DNA from 2 places in the Streptomyces sp. NBC_00057 genome. Region 1 is predicted to be linked to the other one. Evidence: riboswitches for the same ligand, from Rfam matches in the RefSeq annotation. Region 1 holds a riboswitch; the other holds the start of a gene.

Region 1 (8,961 bases):
CCGGGGCCTTGACGGCGACGGACTTGAAGGTGCCACGGATCTTGTTGACGACCAGGGTCGACAGGGCCTCGCCCTCGACGTCCTCGGCGATGATCAGCAGCGGCTTGCCGGACTGCATGACCTTCTCCAGCAGCGGAAGGAGGTCCTTCACGTTGCTGACCTTGGAGTTCACGATCAGGATGTACGGGTCGTCGAGGGACGACTCCATGCGCTCCATGTCGGTGGCGAAGTACGCCGAGATGTAGCCCTTGTCGAAGCGCATACCCTCGGTGAGCTCCAGCTCCAGACCGAAGGTCTGGGACTCCTCGACGGTGATGACGCCTTCCTTGCCGACCTTGTCCATGGCCTCGGCGATGAGCTCGCCGATCTGGGTGTCGGCGGCGGAGATGGAGGCGGTCGAAGCGATCTGCTCCTTGGTCTCCACGTCCTTGGCCTGCTCCAGGAGGGCGGCGGAGACGGCCTCGACGGCCTTCTCGATGCCCCGCTTGAGGGCCATCGGGTTGGCACCCGCGGCGACATTGCGAAGGCCCTCACGGACGAGAGCCTGGGCGAGAACGGTGGCGGTGGTCGTACCGTCGCCGGCGACGTCGTCCGTCTTCTTGGCGACCTCCTTGACCAGCTCCGCACCGATCTTCTCGTACGGGTCCTCCAGCTCGATCTCCTTGGCGATGGAAACACCATCGTTGGTGATCGTGGGGGCGCCCCACTTCTTCTCAAGGACGACGTTGCGACCCTTGGGGCCAAGGGTGACCTTGACGGCGTCGGCGAGCTGGTTCATGCCGCGCTCGAGACCGCGCCGGGCCTCCTCGTCGAACGCGATGATCTTGGCCATGTGAAGTGGTCCTCCCGGACAGGGGTGGATTTCTCCGGACCGAGTGGCGCCCGCGACGGACGGCCTGCGTGACCGGTGGTTCCTTGCCCCACCGGACCTGCGGGCCTCACCGGCCCGGTCCAAATTCTGTCACTCTCACCTGGAGAGTGCTAACGCCAATGATTAGCACTCGACCCCCTGGAGTGCAAGCGTCTCCCTCGGGATGTGGACAACGACAGCCACTCCCGGGTGGCTGCGGACGCGGACGCGCGGAGGGCCCGTACCCCTGGGGTACAGGCCCTCCGTGCGTGAGTAGTGTCGTTGGCCGACCGCGTCGAGCTCAGCCGACGGCGAGCTTGACCATGTCCGCCTGCGGCCCCTTCTGGCCCTGCGAGATCTCGAATTCAACTCGCTGACCCTCTTCGAGGGTGCGGTACCCGTCCATCTGGATCGCGCTGTAGTGGACGAAAACATCCGCACCACCGTCGACCGCGATGAAGCCGTACCCCTTCTCCGCGTTGAACCACTTGACGGTGCCCTGAGCCATGCCTAACTCCCCTATTACTGGCCCTTGCACAGGACCGCACTTCGCGGACCCGGGTCAGAACCCACCCCCCGACAGGAGAGGGTGCGTGCGCCGGAACGCGTCGACCGCGGCCGAATGTATCTGCCCAACTGCCCTCTGCAACAGGTCAATCGGACGAGAATTCTGGGCAGCGCCGAACGCCCGAACATGAGGGATTCATGAGATTCCAGGGCAAGTCGGGCCGGGCAAAGGTGACTTATGGCGCAAGGAGATCGAACACTTTGGCTGCTTCTTGTCGCGGCCGGGCGCATTCTCATATGCGGGCGGCACGGGCAGCTGGGGGGACTTCCCACACTGTACCGCGCTCAACCATACAGAATTGCCCCCTCCGCTTCTCTCGCAGAGGGGGCAATTCCGATAACGCCGTGAAGTCGGACGGACGGTCAGCAGCCGCCTGCGACTGCCGGGATGATCGAGATACCCGCGCCGTCCGGCGTCGCCGCCTCCAGGCCGCCCTCGAAGCGCACGTCGTCGTCGTTGACGTACACGTTCACGAAGCGGCGCAGCTTGCCCTGGTCGTCCAGGACGCGGGCGGCGATGCCGGGGTGGTTCTGCTCCAGGGACTCGATGACCTGGGAGAGGGTCGAGCCCTCGGCCGGGACCTCGGCCCGGCCGCCCGTGTAGGTGCGGAGGATGGTGGGGATGCGGACCTTGACGCTCATGAGGGGTGCCTTTCTTCGGTCTCGGGTGGTCAGCTGGTGGCGAGGCCGGCGGCGCGGAACGCGTCCAGGCTCGGGCGGATCGTCGCGGTCGCCTGCGAGGTGGCGGCCACCGCGTCCAGGGTCTTGAGGCCGTCACCTGTGTTGAGGACGACGGTGGTCAGCGTCGGGTCGAGCAGACCGGCCTCGATGAGCTTCTTCGTCACGCCGACCGTCACCCCGCCCGCCGTCTCCGCGAAGATGCCCTCGGTGCGCGCCAGCAGCTTGATCGCGTCGACGACCTGCTCGTCGTCGACGTCCTCGACCGCGCCGCCGGTGCGGCGGGCGATGTCCAGGACGTACGGGCCGTCGGCCGGGTTGCCGATCGCCAGGGACTTGGCGATGGTGTTCGGCTTCTGGGGCCGCACGACGTCGTGACCGGCCTTGAAGGCGGTGGAGACCGGGGAGCAGCCTTCGGCCTGGGCGCCGAAGATCTTGTACGGCTTGTCCTCGACGAGACCGAGCTTGATCAGCTCCTGCAGACCCTTGTCGATCTTCGTGAGCTGCGATCCGGACGCGATCGGGATGACGATCTGGTCGGGCAGCTGCCAGCCGAGCTGCTCGCAGATCTCGTACGCCAGGGTCTTGGAGCCCTCGCCGTAGTACGGGCGCAGGTTGACGTTGACGAAGCCCCAGCCCTCGCCGAGCGGGTCGCCGATGAGTTCCGAGCAGAAGCGGTTGACGTCGTCGTAGTTGCCCTCGATGCCGACCAGCTCACCGCCGTACACCGCGGCCATGACGACCTTGCCCTGCTCCAGGTCGTGCGGGATGAACACGCAGGAGCGGAAGCCGGCGCGGGCGGCGGCGGCGCCCACCGCACCGGCGAGGTTGCCGGTGGAGGAGCAGGAGAGGGTGGTGAAACCGAAGGCGCGGGCGGCCTCGACGGCAATGGCGACGACGCGGTCCTTGAAGGAGTGCGTCGGGTTGCCGGAGTCGTCCTTGACGTACAGGCCGCCGGTGACGCCCAGCTCGCGGGCGAGGTTGTCGGCCTTGACCAGCTTGGTGAAACCGGGGTTGATGTTGGGCTTGTCCGCGACATCGGCGGGGACCGGCAGCAGCGGCGCGTAACGCCAGATGTTGTTGGGTCCGGCCTCGATGCGCTTCTTCAGCTCGTCGGGGGAGCCGCTCGGCAGGTCGTACGCCACTTCGAGCGGCCCGAAACAGGACGCGCAGGCGAAAATGGGGCCGAGCTCGAAACGCTCGCCGCACTCGCGGCAGGAAAGCACCGCAGCGGGTCCGAGGTCGACGGCTTCGGCGGAAGAATCGGTGCTTACTGCAACGGTCTGCGCAGCCATGATGGCGAGGCCCTTTCTCCTCATCTTCCTCGCGACGCATTTCGCCACGAGACGGAATTGGCACCTTCCCCACCTGACCTCGCGGTCGGCAGGAGGGTTGCCGGGACTTCAACGGGCCGTTCCCTCAGTCCCTCTGGATGAGCGCTGTGGCACCGGATCATCGATCCAGGCATTTATTGGCGGACTGACCCCGACATGCGACGGCCATCCGCGTTGTTCAAGACTGTAACCGAAGCACCGGAGAGTTGAGATAGTCGTCCGAACCGCGAGATGGATCACATACAGGGAGTATCGACCGTGCTGGAAGAGGTCGAACGCTGGCTGGCCAGGCGTTCCTGGTCGGCCGCCGACCGCCCGCTGGACCGCCTCCTGGCCGCCAAGGCCAGGGATCCGCACCGCGGGTGCGTGAGCGTCGTACTGCCCGCGCTGAACGAGGAGGCGACGGTCGGCCGGATCGTCGCGACGATCCGGCGTGAGCTGATGGAGAAGGTCCAGCTGGTCGACGAGCTCGTGGTGATCGATTCCGGTTCCACGGACGCCACCGCGAAGGTGGCCCGGGAGGCCGGTGCCCGGGTGGTGCACCGGGACGAGATACTCCCCCGGATACCCGCCGTGCCCGGCAAGGGCGAGGTGCTGTGGCGGTCGCTCCTGGTGACCGGCGGTGAGATCGTCTGCTTCATCGACGCCGATCTGAAGGACTTCTCGGCGGACTTCGTCTCCGGCATCGTCGGCCCGCTGCTGACCGACCCGAACGTGCAGTTCGTGAAGGCGATGTACGACCGCCCCTTCGGTGACACCGCAGGTCAGGGTGGTCGCGTCACCGAACTGGTGGCCCGTCCGCTACTCAATCTGCACTGGCCGCAGCTGGCCGGTTTCGTCCAGCCGCTGGGCGGGGAGTACGCCGTACGCCGCTCCCTCCTCGAACGGCTGCCCTTCCCTGTCGGCTACGGAGTGGAACTGGGCCTCCTGGTCGATGCGCTGCACACGGTGGGTCTGGACGCGCTGGCCCAGGTCGACGTAGGGGTGCGCAAACACCGTCACCAGGACGGGCAGGCGCTCGGCCGGATGGCGGCGGCGATCTACCGGACCGCTCAACTCCGGTTGTCCCGGGGCCACTTGGTGCGGCCTTCGCTCACGCAGTTCGAGCGCGGCGAGGACGGCTTCGTACCGCGCACCCATGCGGTGGACACCGAGGAGCGGCCCCCGATGCGCGAGATCGAGGAGTACGTTTCGCGCCGGGCGGCCTGACGTGGCCTGACTTCGCACGTTTGGGCGGTTCGTGATCTGGCTAGATTCCGCAACATGGTCTCCGAGTACGAAGCCCAGTCCGCTGCCCAGGTCCTCGTTGCGTCCAACCGCGGCCCGGTGTCGTACACCCTCGCCACGGACGGATCGCTCGACACGAAGCGCGGCGGCGGCGGGCTCGTCTCGGGGCTGAGTGCCGTCAAGGACAAACTGTGGGTGTGCGCCGCGCTCGGTGACGGGGACCGGGAGGCGGTCCGGCGCGGGGTCGGCGAGCAGGGCGTACGCATGCTCGACATCGACGCGGCCGTCCACGAGGACGCGTACAACGGCATCGCGAACTCGGTGCTCTGGTTCGTCCACCACATGCTGTACCAGACGCCGCTGGAGCCGGTCTTCGACGCGGAGTTCCGGCGGCAGTGGGCGTCGTTCGAGACGTACAACCGGGCCTTCGCCGAGGCGCTCGCCGAGGAGGCGGGCCGGGGTGCGGCGGTGCTGGTGCAGGACTACCACCTGGCGCTGGTGCCCGGCATGCTCCGCGAGCTCCGCCCCGACCTGCGGATCGGCCACTTCTCGCACACCCCGTGGGCGCCCGTCGACTACTTCCGTCTGCTCCCCGACGACATCGCCGAGCAGCTGCTGCACGGCATCCTGGGCGCGGACCGGGCTGCCTTCCTGACCCGGCGCTGGGCGGACGCGTTCATCGGCTGCTGTACGGAGATCCTGGGCGGCACCGGGCGGACCAGGATCGGGGTGCACGGGCTCGGCGCGGACGCGGACTTCCTGCGTGGGCGCGCGCACGAGGCGGACGTGGACGAGCGGATGGCGGCGCTGCGGGAGCAGGTCGGCCCGGGGCGGAGGACGATCGTACGAGTGGACCGAACGGAACTGTCCAAGAACATCGTGCGCGGCCTGCTCGCCTACCGCGCGCTCCTCGACGAGCGGCCCGAATGGCGCGAGCGCGTCGTCCATGTCGCCTTCGCGTACCCCTCGCGGCAGGACCTGGCGGTGTACCGCGACTACACGGCCGAGGTGCGGCAGCTCGCCGACGACATCAACGCCGGGTACGGCACGGCGGGCTGGACGCCGGTCGTGCTCCACGTCAAGGACGACTTCGCCCGCTCGCTCGCCGCGTACCGGCTGGCCGATGTGGCGCTCGTCAACCCGATCCGCGACGGCATGAACCTGGTCGCCAAGGAGGTCCCTGTCGTCTCCGACCACGGCTGCGCGCTGGTGCTGTCGCGGGAGGCGGGGGCGTACGAGGAGCTGGGCGGCGACGCGGTCGTGGTGAACCCGTACGACGTGTCCGCGACGGCGGCGGCGCTGCACGAGGCTCTGACGATGGCGGACGACGAACGGGCCGCGCGCACGGAGCGGCTGGCCGCGGCGGCGGTGGCGCTGCCGCCCCAGCAGTGGTTCCTGGACCAGCTGGACGCGCTGCGGCAGGAGTGAGCCGGTCAGATCCGTTCGGCCAGGGCCGCCAGGAAGCCGACGACGGCTCCGGGGCCGTTCAGCAGCAGATCCGCGCGTTCGGCCAGTTCGGGCACTTCGGCGCTGCCGCTGCAGACCAGCAGGCCCGGGATGCCGTCGGGGCCCTCGGTGCGGAGCTTCTCCACGGCGGCGTACGCGGCGAGGTCGCCCAGGTCGTCGCCCGCGTACAGGACGGACTCGGCGTCGGTCTCCCGTACGTACTGTGCGAGCGCCACGCCCTTGTCCATGCCCGGCGGGCGCAACTCCAGGACCAGGCGGCCCGGTTCGACGATCAGTCCGTGCCGGGCGGCGAGCTCGCCGAGGGGGTCGCGCAGGGCGTCGAACGCGGCCTGCGGGTCGGCGGAACGGCGGGTGTGGACGGCGAGCGCCTGGCCCTTCTCCTCGATCCAGGTGCCGTGCCACGCGTCGAACCGGTCGAGCACTCCCGGGAGTTCGGCGCGGACCGCGGCGACGCCGGGGTGCGGGACGGGGGTGCGGACGGTGCCGGACACGGCGTCCCAGCGTTCGGTGCCGTAGTGGCCGAGGACGACGAGGTGGTCCAGTCCCCGCACTCCGGCGAAGCCGCCGTGCCTGACCGCGACGCCGGCCGGGCGGCCGGTGATCACGGCGACGGACGCCACTTTCGGGGCGAGCGCGACGAGTGCGTCGACGGCACCGGGGTGGGCGCGGGCCTGTTCCGGGTCCGGGACGATGTCGGCGAGGGTCCCGTCGAAATCGAGTGCGATGACGGCACGGTCGGGGCGCGCGAGGATCGTGGCGAGGGCTTCTCGGCCGGGTGGGGTGGTGGGGGCGGGGAGCTCGGACGGGGTTTCGCTCGGCGTGGGTGCGTGCGGGTTGCTGCCCATGGGGCGAGCCTATAGGCGTACCGCCGGGCACAGCCATGGGCGGCGCGGCACAGGGGCGGTGTCCGTGGTGCCGCGGACACGCAGCGGCTGACTACCACGCAAGCCTGAAACATCGAACGCATAAGACCGACCGGCAAATGGGGGGTGGGAGAAGGAGCGGGGCTGGGTGCGTGCAGCTGCAAGGCGGAGGATTGAGCCAACGCGATGGGGTCTCCCCTGCTCGAGCGAAGCCGAGAGCTTGGGGAAGTTGGTGATTGACGACAACGCCGCAGATGTGCGTGCCCAGCCCCGCGACGCCGCCCCCCATTTGCCGGTCGGTCTAAACCAGCCCAGCCCTGCACATAGCGTCTGTGGAGTGCGGACAGCGATCAGAGCATCGGCCCCCACCCCCACCGGGAGCAGCTCTGATGCGTATGTCTCTTGTTCCTTTCCACGGTGACGGCGGCTCTCCTGGCAGGCGCCTCCCCGGCCCCCGCTCAAGACCCCTCCCGCCGCATCGGGAACGCCGCACACGGCGGACGTCGGCGGCTTCTACACCAATGGCGACCACGTCCACGTATCCAGTACGCCCCCGGCGACGGCATCCGGACACGGCTGGTGGGTGCGGGTGAAGGGTGGCAGGCCGGGCGAGAAGGCCAAGGTGACCATCTGGCTGCAGGCGAAGGACCGGCACGGCAAGTGGAAGTCCGTGGCCAGCGGGTCCAAGAAGGTGAAGCCGACCAAGGGCAAGGCCAGCAGCACCCATCGGGCCAACGCCCGTAAGACGTGCGAGAGCAAGAAGAAGACGCAGTGGCGGAGCCTGATCGACGTGGACATCATCGGCGAGGCCGACTCCCCGGAGAAGGCCGTCACTGCCACGATGACCTTCAACTGCGGCGCGGGTGTGTAGGGGAAAACGATGGGTGATGCGGTGCGGGACTCCACTCTGCTCATGGGCGTGCACGGGGTCCTCACCCGGCATCCCTGGCTCGTACCGCCCGCGGGCGGTACGGAGCCCGACGTCGATGCCTTCGGCCTGGCGGTGAACCGTGCCGAGGTCTACGGGTGGAGCAGCACCCTTCTGGGGGCCGGCATGGAGCTCGGGGGGAGCCGGTGGGGGCACAACGACGCGGGGGAGGACTGGACGCAGGACGGGCACGTGCGGGAGATCGGCTGGCTCCAGGTGGACGTGTCCTCCCACTTGAACCGGCAGCGACTGCCCGTGCTGCCCGTGGCGACGGTCCTTGGCGACGTTCTGCGGCAGGTGGGCGACATCCGCGTCACCGGCGTGCACACCGTCGCACCGGTGCACCTGGCACCGGACCCCGCCGCCGCCCTCCTGTACACCGCCGGTTGGTACGAGCTGGCCGATCCGGGCGCGGTCAGGGAGATCATCGTGACCGTGTCGGGCCGCGAAGCGGAGCTGGCCGGCCGCGCCGGGCGCGTTCGCGACGAGGCGCTGGCGTGCACCTACGGATGCATGACCGTCGAGCCGGAAACCACCGATGTGGACCTCCCGGGCCTGGCCCTGCCGCTGACCGGCGAAATGCAGACCGAAGGGATGCGCCGGGCGCTGGCCTTCCGCTGCCGGGTGCCCGTGTGGTCCCTGGACGCGGCAGCCTGGATCACGGAGGTCTTCGTCGAGGCGCTGCGCGTCACCGGCACCGCGGAACCCGTCATGATCACCGTCTCCGGCTGAGAGGGTGCGGGTTCAGCGACGCCCCCGCTTCGCGTCACGGACCCGGCGCAGGCGGTTCACCGTCACCGGGTCCTCCTCCAGCGCGCGGCGGTCGTCGAGAAGCGCGTTCAGCAGCTGGTAGTAGCGCGTGGGCGAGATGCCGAGCCGTTCGCGGATCGCGCGCTCCTTCGCCCCGGGCCCGGCCCACGACTGCCGTTCGACGGCGAGCACGGCGCGGTCCCTGGCGGAGAGGCCGACGGGGCCGTCCGTGCCGTCGGGGCCATTCGGGGGGGCGGTCATATCAGCCAACATATCGCCCGGACGGAGAGCCGCCGC
Region 2 (8,961 bases), 2.5 Mb from region 1:
GGCCGGCGTCCGCGCGGTAGGCGACCAGGTCGCCGGGTCGGGCCTCGGAGAGCGGCACCATGCGTCCCGCGTACCGCTGGGCCTGCGAGGTGCGCGGCAAGCTGACCCCGGCCTGGGCGTACGCCCACTGCATCAGCCCGGAACAGTCGAATCCGGCGGGTCCGTTGGCCCCCCAGATGTACGGGCGGCCCAGTGCCTCCCGGACCGCCATGACGGCTGCGGCCGCCCGTGCGGAGCCGGCCGGCACAACGGCCATGCCCGGGAACGCGTCGTCGCGGCCGGAGCGCGAGGACCGCTCGAAGTCCGCCCGGTCGGCGCCGGGCAGCGCGTCCAGCAGCTGCTCGGCCCGGGCGAGCTTGCGCTCGACGGTCCGTTTGTGGCGGGTGGCGGCCGCCCTGTTGCGCTCCAGATCGGCCAGCGCCCGGGCGGCCTCCGCGCGGGTCTGTGCGAGAGAGCGCTGAGCCTGCTGGAGCTGCCGCAGCTCGGCGGCCTGATGCTCGGTCAGGCGGTCCAGGGTGGCCGCCCGGTCGAGGTAGGTGTCCGGATCGGAGGAGAGCAGCAGAGCGAGCGAGGGATCGAGGCCACCCGAGCGGTACTGCGCGCTCGCCACCGAACCGAGCGCCGTACGCATCCGGTTGAGGCGTTCCTGATCACGGGCCGCCCGGTCCTGGGTCCGCTTCAGCTCGCCGCGCAACCGGTCGGCTTTCTCACCGGCCTTGTTGTACTGCTCGGTGGCCCGCTCCGCCTCGCCGTACAGCCGGTCGACCCGGGCCTTGGCGGTCCCGGACGTGTCCTGCGGGTCGGCGTTCGCGGTGGCCGCCCCGAGCGTGGCGGCCGCGGTCGCCGCCGCGGCCGACAGAACAGTGACCCGGGCGCCCCGGTTGAGGCCGGGCTGTGTGGAACGGCGATGGGACACCACAGGACGCCGCACTCCCTTCCGCTGTACGCAGATGTGCGCAGCCCCTGCCGCCCGGGGCGGGCGGACCGACGACCGGGAGCTGCACGGCAGGCAGACAGTAGTCGGGCGATTACGCAGCGGCCAAAGACCGCGCCGGGCGGACGGGCGGCAGAAACAGCTACGCCCCAGCGGTGACCTGTGGTCTCAGCCAGGGCGCACTGTCTGTGCGGGGCGCGGGAATTCGCCCGTTCGGGCGTCGTCAGCCGATGCGCACGCCGAACTGGAAGCTGCCCATGGTGTTCATCGACTCGTAGCGGACCACCGTGCCCGGGTACGGGGCGTGCAGCACGGTGTTGTTGCCCGCGTAGAGGCCCACGTGCGAGGTGTTGTTGAAGAACACCAGGTCGCCCGGCTTCAGCGCGCTGCGCCCGATCCGGGGGCCGTCGTTGACCTGGGTGTACGTGACCCGGGAGATGTTGACGCCGGCCTGGGCATAGGCCCACTGGGTCAGGCCCGAGCAGTCAAAGGAACTGGGGCCGGTGCCGCCGGAGCGGTACGGCTTGCCCTGCTGGGTGGAGGCGGCCTGGAGGGCCGCGGCGCCGCGGGCGGAGGCGGGCACCTCGTTACCCAGGTCCACCCGGTCACCGGCGGCACGGCTGGCGCGCTGGTCCTTCTCGCGCATCTCCTCGCGCTCGGCGACGGTCAGCGTGTTGAGCAGGCGCTGCGCGTCGGCAAGCTTGCCCTGGAGCTTCTTCTTCTTCTCGCCGAGCGTCTTGCGGACGTCCGCGAGGTCGCCCAGCTTGTCCTGGGCCTCCTTGCGCTGCTGTGCGAGGACCCGCTGCTTCTCCTGGATCTTCTCCAGCGTCTCGGTCTGCTTGGCCGTCAACTGGTCCAGGGCCGAGGCCTGGTCGAGGAAGCTGTCGGGGTCCGAGGCGAGGAAGAGCTGCACCGACGGGTCGATGCCACCGGAGCGGTACTGCGCGGCGGCGAGCGAACCGAGGCCGTTGCGCAGGGTGTTGATCTCCTGCTGGCCGCGGGCCACCTTGTCCTGGAGCGCGCCGACTTCCTTCTCCAGCTTCTGCTGCTTCTCCTTGGCGCCGTAGTACTGCTCATTGGCATCGCCGGCCTCGTGGCTGAGCTTGTCGACCTTCGCCTTGACCTCGCTCTTGGAGGGCTTGGGGTCGGCCTGGGCCGCCTGGGAGGTCAGAGCCACGGCTGCGGCTGCGGTCGCGGTGACCACGGTCACACGGGCGCGGCTCGGCTGCTTGGGACGACGGTGGGACGCCACGGAGGCGAGCTCCTTCTTCCTCGAGCCGCCTACCGGGCTGTGGGGGATTTGAATCCCCGGCTCCGTGCACGTCACGGACTCGGCGGTGCCTTCGCAGTCACCCCGGATGGGTGATCAACCGTGCGAAGGTTCGAGGCCCGACCCTAGTGACCAACTTGTGATCAGTTCAAATCCTCACAGGAAAAATCTCGTCACAGGAAGCACTTCTTTACCCACGACACACGGGGTGTAGCGGCGACTTGACGGTCCGTTCCCTGATTTCCGCCGAGTCCCGACAAGTGTCACTAGACGCGCGAAAGGCGCTTCAGGAGCAAGGCGGACGCAACGGGCCTGGCGCCCGACTTCGCCACACCGTCGGCGACTTCGCGGTCGGTGGAGACCACCACGACCGGCCGGCCCGGCGGTTCGGCGCGCGCCAGCTGACGGATGAGCTCATCGGCGGTCACACCGGGCTTGCTGAACAGCACCCGGACCCCGCGCGGCGGTGCGAGCAGCACCGGTGCGGCCAGTTCGGCCCCGTCGAAGACACAGGTCATCTCGGCGCCGGTCTGCGCCGCGAGGACCGCGAGACCGCCCAGCAGCCTCAGCCGCTGCTTCTCCAGCGGCAACTGCGGATAGCCGGTCTTGGTGACGTTGTAGCCGTCCACGATCAGATGCGCCTGCGGCAGCGCGAGCAACTGGTCGAGCAGGGCCGGATCGGTCTCCGAAAGGGCCCTGGCGGCAATGTCCTTGGGCGACATCCGGCCCGGCTCAACCGCGTCGACACTGTCGGCGGGACGGATCGAGGAGGGCGGCAGGGCCAGTTCGCGACGGAGCCCGCTCGCCGCGTCGAGCACCGTGTCCAGCAGCAGCCGCAGCCGCATGTCCTCGACCGAGCGGCCCTCCCTGGCGGCCCTGCGGCCCGCCTCGACGGACGCCTCGGCCTCACCGAGCCGCGCCTTGAGCCGGCGGGTCTCGCTCTCGGCCGCGGAGACCTGGGCGGCCGCCTCGGAGCGTACGGCGTCGGTCTCGGCCCGGCTGCGGCGCAGCGCGGCCTCGCCGCGCTTGACCTCGTTGACGACACTGCGCAGTTTGCGCTGAAGGGATTCGGCTTCCTTGCGGGCCGCGTCCAGCTCGCCGCGAAGCCGTTCGGTCTCGCTCTTCGTCTGGGAGCGGGCCTGAGCGAGTTCCTCGCGCAGCCGTTCCAGCTCGCGGCGGCTCTCCTCGTCGGCGCGCTCGGCGTCGGCCCGTTGAGCCTCCTCGCCGGCGGAGGTGACCAGCTTCACCCAGCCGGCCGGGCGCAGCACATAGGCCGCGGCGGCCACATCGACGGGGTCGGCGGCGGCGGGCGGCGAACCGGCCTCCAGCGCGGCCGTCAGCTCCGGCTGCTCCTCCTTGAGCCGTTCGCCGATGCGCTGCCGGAACAGCGCGTCGCTCTCCAGGGCGGCCGCCATCGCGTTCCCGGCGAACTTGGCGCGCCGGGTCGGGGTGAAGCGGGCGTACTGCCTCAGCTGGGCCGGCAGTTCGGTGACCGTCAGGTCGCCGAACGCGTCCGAGACCAGCGCGACGACCCGTCGCCGTACACCTTCGGGCAGCGGGCGGTCGAGCGCCTCGACGGCGTCGTCGGCCGCCTCGGCCGACTCGGCGCCGCTAGCGGGCTGCTCCACCATCCGTCACCCCAAATTGTCTGTCCGCACGGCCCCGTCAGGAGTCGGCACCCGGCCTGTCCACCAGTTCGATCTGATCCACCGCGTTGCACCAACGGCAGCGCACCGACTCGATGGTCTCACTGACCACCTCGCGTTCCTCGACGGTGGACTCCCCGGCCAGGTCGAGATGGACGTATTCAATGACCTTGGAGGAACGCGTCACGTCGAACCGTGTGAGGTTTCCGCAGAGCGTGCAGCGCCAGCGGGTCCCGTCGGTCGGCTGGGGAACCGTCGTCATCGTGCGTCCTCTTTCGTCGAGCCTCGTGCTGCCTGCTTCAAGGATCTCGCGGTGCGCCGTCGAACTGCGGATGTCCTGCCGTAACCCTACGGCCTCGCCACGTCCCCCCGACACGGCGAGGCGGTCTGTCCCGTTCCCTCCGCTTGCGTCATGCTCTGTTCATGATCGATCGGCGGGCTGCGGCCGCCAGATTAACCAGTGGACTCCTACGGACGGTCACCTCGGGCGGACCGCCCGTGACCTATGCCCTGATCACCCTGTGCTGCCTGATCTTCCTGATCAGTCCGCTCTCCGGCTTCAACCCGCCCTACGGCACCGCCGACGCCCTGCTCGCCGCCCAGGCCGGGTATTTCGAACGCTGGGGCGTGATCCCGAGCGAGCTGTGGGACGGCTCCGCACGCGCCCTGCTCACCCCGCTCACCGCCCTCTTCGTGCACGGCAGCTGGCTGCATCTGCTCGGCAACATGCTCTTCCTGTACGTGTTCGGGGCGATGACCGAGGAGCGCATGGGCCATGCCGAGTTCACCTTCTTCTATCTCGGCTGCGGCTATCTCGCTCTGGTCGCCTATGCGGCCGCGCACGCCACGTCCGACCAGACACTCGTCGGTGCGTCGGGGGCGATCTCGGCGGTACTGGGGGCATTCCTCTACCTGTTCCCCAGGGCCCGGGTCACCAGTCTGTTCCCGTTCCTCTTCTTCCTGCCGCTGCGCTTCCCCGCCTGGATCGTGCTGATCTTCTGGTTCGTCCTGCAGTGGCTGGCGGTCCAGGGCGCGGGCAGCGGGGGCCCCGGCGTGGCCTATCTGGCCCATGTGGTCGGCTTCGTCCTCGGCTTCCTCTACGCCTGGGGGCGTTACCGGCGTACGGATAGAGTGAAGACTCCAGCCACGGCCACCGAGGGAGAAAGCCAGCCGTGATCACCGCGATCGTGCTCATCAAAACCAGCGTGGACCGGATTCCCGAGATCGCCGAGGCCATCGCAGCGCTGGACAGCGTCAGCGAGGTCTTCTCGGTCACCGGTACGTACGACCTGATCGCCATGGTCCGGGTGGCCAAGCACGACGATCTGGCGGACGTCATCCCCGGCCGGATCAGCAAGATCCCCGGCGTCGAGGCCACCGACACGCATGTGGCCTTCCGTACGTACTCGCAGCACGACCTGGAGGCCGCCTTCGCCATCGGCCTCGACGCGTAGGTACGCCCCTTATTACGGCGTAGCACTTCGGCGGGGGACGGGCAGTCGCGCCCGTCCCCCGCCGAAGTGTTGCGCGCCCGTCAGAGCTGCGCTGCGCCCCGGTCCGGGACGCAGCGGCCTTCCTCGGTGCGGTACTTCCACTGGGCGCCCTTGCTCACCAGTTCCTTGACCGCGCGAACGAATCGCTCGATGTGCTCGTCCGGCGTACCGGCGCCGAAGCTCACCCGGATCGCGTTGAGCAAGGGGGTTCCCCCGGTCGAGTCCGTTCGAGACCGGGGGAGCTCGCCCGGCTCGGCCTCGGGCGCGCCGCACTCGCCGGCCTCCTGCGGGTCGCTGCCCAGCAGGGTGCGGACCAGCGGGTGGGCGCAGAACAGTCCGTCGCGGACCCCGATGCCGTATTCGGCGGAGAGCGCGGCCGCGAAGTGCGAGCTGTTCCAGCCCTCCACCACGAAGGAGATGACGCCGACCCGCGGGGCGTCGTCGCCGAACAGCGAGAGCACCTTGACCTCGGGGACGCCGGCGAGTCCGGCCCGGACCGCGGTGACGAGGTGCTGCTCCCGGGTGACCAGGTTGTCGAAGCCTGCCTCGGTCAGCGCCCTGCAGGCGGAGGCGATGGAGTAGACGCCGATGACGTTGGGCGAACCGGCCTCGTGCCGGGCGGCGGTGGAGTGCCACTCCACGTCCACACCGCCGTCGGTGCGCCGGGCGACCTTCCGGGAGGCGCCGCCACCGGCCAGGTACGGCTCGGCGTCCTGCAGCCAGTCGGCGCGACCCGCAAGCACACCCGAGCCGAATGGCGCGTACAGCTTGTGTCCGGAGAAGGCGACCCAGTCGACGTCCAGCTCGGCGATGTCGACGGGGTGGTGCGGGGCGAGCTGCGCGGCGTCCAGCACGATCCTGGCACCGTGGGCGTGCGCGGCGGCCGCCAGCTCCTTGACCGGCCACAGTTCGCCGGTGACGTTGGAGGCGCCGGTGACGCAGACCAGCGCGGGGGCAATGGGGCCTCCCCTGCTCGAACGGAGTTGAGAGCTTGGGGAAGGGTCGCGGTCGGCGAGCGCCCGCTCCAGCGTCTCGACGGCCTGGGCCGGGGTACGCGGGGCGTTCAGGTAGGTCACCCGGGCGTCGCGCCACGGCAACAGCGAGGCATGATGCTCGGTCTCGTACACGAAGACCTGGCAGTCGGCGGGGACGACGGCGGCCAGCAGGTTGAGGGAGTCGGTGGTCGAGCGGGTGAAGATCACCTGATCGTCGGCGCGGCAGCCGAGGAACTCCGCGACGGTCGCGCGGCTGTTCTCGAAGAGGTCCGTGGAGAGCTGCGAGAGGTACCCGGCGCCGCGGTGGACACTGCCGTAGTACGGGGCGTACGCGGCGACGTCGTCCCAGACGCGCTGCAGGGCCGGGGCGCTTGCGGCGTAGTCGAGAGCGGCGTACGTGACTTCGCCACCCGTGACCAGCGGAACCGTTACATCCTTGCCCAGAACCGACAGAGGGGCACAAAGCGACTGGTCGGCGGCAGCGGTGAAGACAGACATGGCGAACTCCCGTAACAGGCAGGCGAATTACATGCGCCGGCGGATACGCGGCAGCGCAGCAGAAAGTGAAAAGGGTGTGCGGAGAAGGGCCGATAAGCCCTATCGCATTCGCTTGCTCACAAGAGACTCCCTAGGGACCAGGACCCCGGGGGCTGGCATTCACAGATGCCGAGGGGCCCGCGCTTGCCGCAGACCTCGCTGCCTGCGGCCTGGTCTTCACCCGGGGCACCCCGCCACGGACGGAGGGTTGCCGGACAGCGGGCCGGGGCCGTAGTCGCTGTCACTCATGACCTGCCCAGCATCCTGCCATACGTGCGTCGACGCGCAAGGCGCGGTCCAAGATCTGGACCGCGCCCTGCGTCATATTCCGTCCGGTCAGGCGTTGCTGACCGCCACCCAGCGCTCCAGCGCCTGCCGGGCCGCCCCCGAGTCGATGGACTCGGCGGCCTTCGCGATTCCTGCGGCGAGCTGCTCGTTCAGCGTGCCGTCCGTCGGGTCCAGCGCGACCAGTGCCGCTGCCGAGTTGAGCAGCACGGCCTCCCGTACGGGCCCTCGCTCGCCGGCCAGTACCCGACGGGCCACATCCGCGTTGTACGAGGCGTCGGCGCCACGCAGCGCCTGTGCCGGCACCAGCTCCAGACCGACGTCGCGCGGGTCGAACGCCTCCTCGCGCACCGTTCCGTCCCGGACCACCCAGACGCGTGAGGTCGCGGTGGTCGCCAGCTCGTCCAGGCCGTCGTCGCCGCGGAAGACCAGCGCCGAATTGCCGCGCTCGGCGAGGACACCGGCGACGATGGGCGCCATCCGCAGGTCGGCGACGCCGATGGCCTGGGAGCGCACCTTGGCCGGGTTGGTGAGCGGCCCGAGGATGTTGAACGTCGTCGGGGCGCCGAGCTCCTTGCGGGCCTTGGCGGCGTAGCGCAGGGCGGGGTGGAACTTCACCGCGAAGCAGAAGGTGATGCCCGCCTCCTCGGCGACCTCGACGACCCGCTGCGCGCTGAGCTCCAGATTGACGCCGAGCCTTTCCAGCACATCGGAGGAACCGCTCGCCGACGAGGAGGCGCGGTTGCCGTGCTTGACGACCTTGGCGCCGGTACCCGCGATGACGATCGCCGACATCGTGGAAATGTTGACCGTCTTGGCGAGGTCGCCGCCGGTGCCGACGATGTCAACCGTGCGACCCGGTACGTGGATCGTGTTGGCGTGCTCGTACATCGCGCTCACCAGGCCGGACACCTCGTCGACCGTTTCGCCCTTGGCGCGCAGGGCCACCGCGAAACCGGCGATCTGCACATCGGTCGCCTCACCGCTCATGATGCGGTCCATCGCCCATGCGGTGTCGTCCGCGGTCAGGTTCTCGCCGCGCAGCAGCGGGTTCAGCACGCCGGGCCAGGAACGGTCCGCCACGCTGTCGCCGCCGACCGGGGTCACAACGTTCATGGTCCGCTCCTGGGGGTCCACAGCCGATAAAAGGGGTTGCCCCCACCCTATCGAGCGCCACGGACAGCGAAGAGCCCCGTCCATCGGATGGACGGGGCTCCTGCTGTGGCGATCAGTTCAGGCGATCAGTGGTGACCGTGGCCGCTGGTGATCTCCTTGTACTCCTCGGTGGTGGGCTTGGCGATCTGGTTGTCCTCGCCGTAGTAGCCCTTGCTGAGCCTGGCCCGCAGCTTCTGCAGTACGGGCACCTTGCGCTCGACACCGTTCTCGTCGACCGTCGGGCCGATCTCGACCGGCTTGTACTGCTCGTGCGCGGTGAGCGTGTGCAGCTGCTCGGGGCCGAGCGGCTCGTGGATCTCGACGAACTCACCGTGCGGCAGGCGCTTGATGATGCCGGACTCGCGCCCGTGCAGCACCTTCTCCTTGTCGCGGCGCTGGAGGCCGAGGCAGATCCGCCTGGTGACGATGAACGCGATGACCGGGCCCACGAAGATGAAGATCCGGACGAACCAGGAGATGGCGTTCAGCGACAGGTGGAAGTGCGTGGCCCACAGGTCGTTGGCACCACCGATGAAGACGACGACGTACTCGGTGATCCAGGCGACGCCGAAGGCAGTCCGGGTCGGAGCGTTGCGCGGGCGGTCCAGGATGTGGTGCTCGCGCTTGTCCCCGGTGATCCAGGACT

What was found. A riboswitch is a leader RNA that binds a small molecule or an ion and turns the genes downstream of it on or off. The one in region 1 is predicted to bind S-adenosylmethionine.
Region 2: another riboswitch for S-adenosylmethionine. It lies ahead of OG953_RS31200 (aminotransferase class V-fold PLP-dependent enzyme); the one in region 1 lies ahead of thrC (threonine synthase).

The regions. Positions count from the first base shown of each region.
Region 1 covers NZ_CP108256.1:4,143,726-4,152,686, forward strand. The annotation lists gene groL (chaperonin GroEL) at 1-832, opposite strand, end outside; gene OG953_RS19350 (cold-shock protein) at 1,152-1,358, opposite strand; gene OG953_RS19355 (MoaD/ThiS family protein) at 1,781-2,059, opposite strand; gene thrC (threonine synthase) at 2,089-3,390, opposite strand; SAM riboswitch class I at 3,408-3,534, opposite strand; gene OG953_RS19365 (glucosyl-3-phosphoglycerate synthase) at 3,688-4,638, shown strand; gene OG953_RS19370 (trehalose-6-phosphate synthase) at 4,693-6,084, shown strand; gene otsB (trehalose-phosphatase) at 6,090-6,968, opposite strand; gene OG953_RS19380 (hypothetical protein) at 7,570-7,857, shown strand; gene OG953_RS19385 (hypothetical protein) at 7,867-8,646, shown strand; gene OG953_RS19390 (DUF3263 domain-containing protein) at 8,659-8,925, opposite strand.
Region 2 covers NZ_CP108256.1:6,622,511-6,631,471, reverse strand. The annotation lists gene OG953_RS31230 (NlpC/P60 family protein) at 1-919, opposite strand, end outside; gene OG953_RS31225 (NlpC/P60 family protein) at 1,158-2,186, opposite strand; gene OG953_RS31220 (NYN domain-containing protein) at 2,471-3,832, opposite strand; gene OG953_RS31215 (hypothetical protein) at 3,870-4,112, opposite strand; gene OG953_RS31210 (rhomboid family intramembrane serine protease) at 4,274-5,026, shown strand; gene OG953_RS31205 (Lrp/AsnC family transcriptional regulator) at 5,023-5,304, shown strand; gene OG953_RS31200 (aminotransferase class V-fold PLP-dependent enzyme) at 5,385-6,836, opposite strand; SAM riboswitch class IV at 7,011-7,128, opposite strand; gene trpD (anthranilate phosphoribosyltransferase) at 7,212-8,276, opposite strand; gene OG953_RS31190 (cytochrome bc complex cytochrome b subunit) at 8,402-8,961, opposite strand, start outside.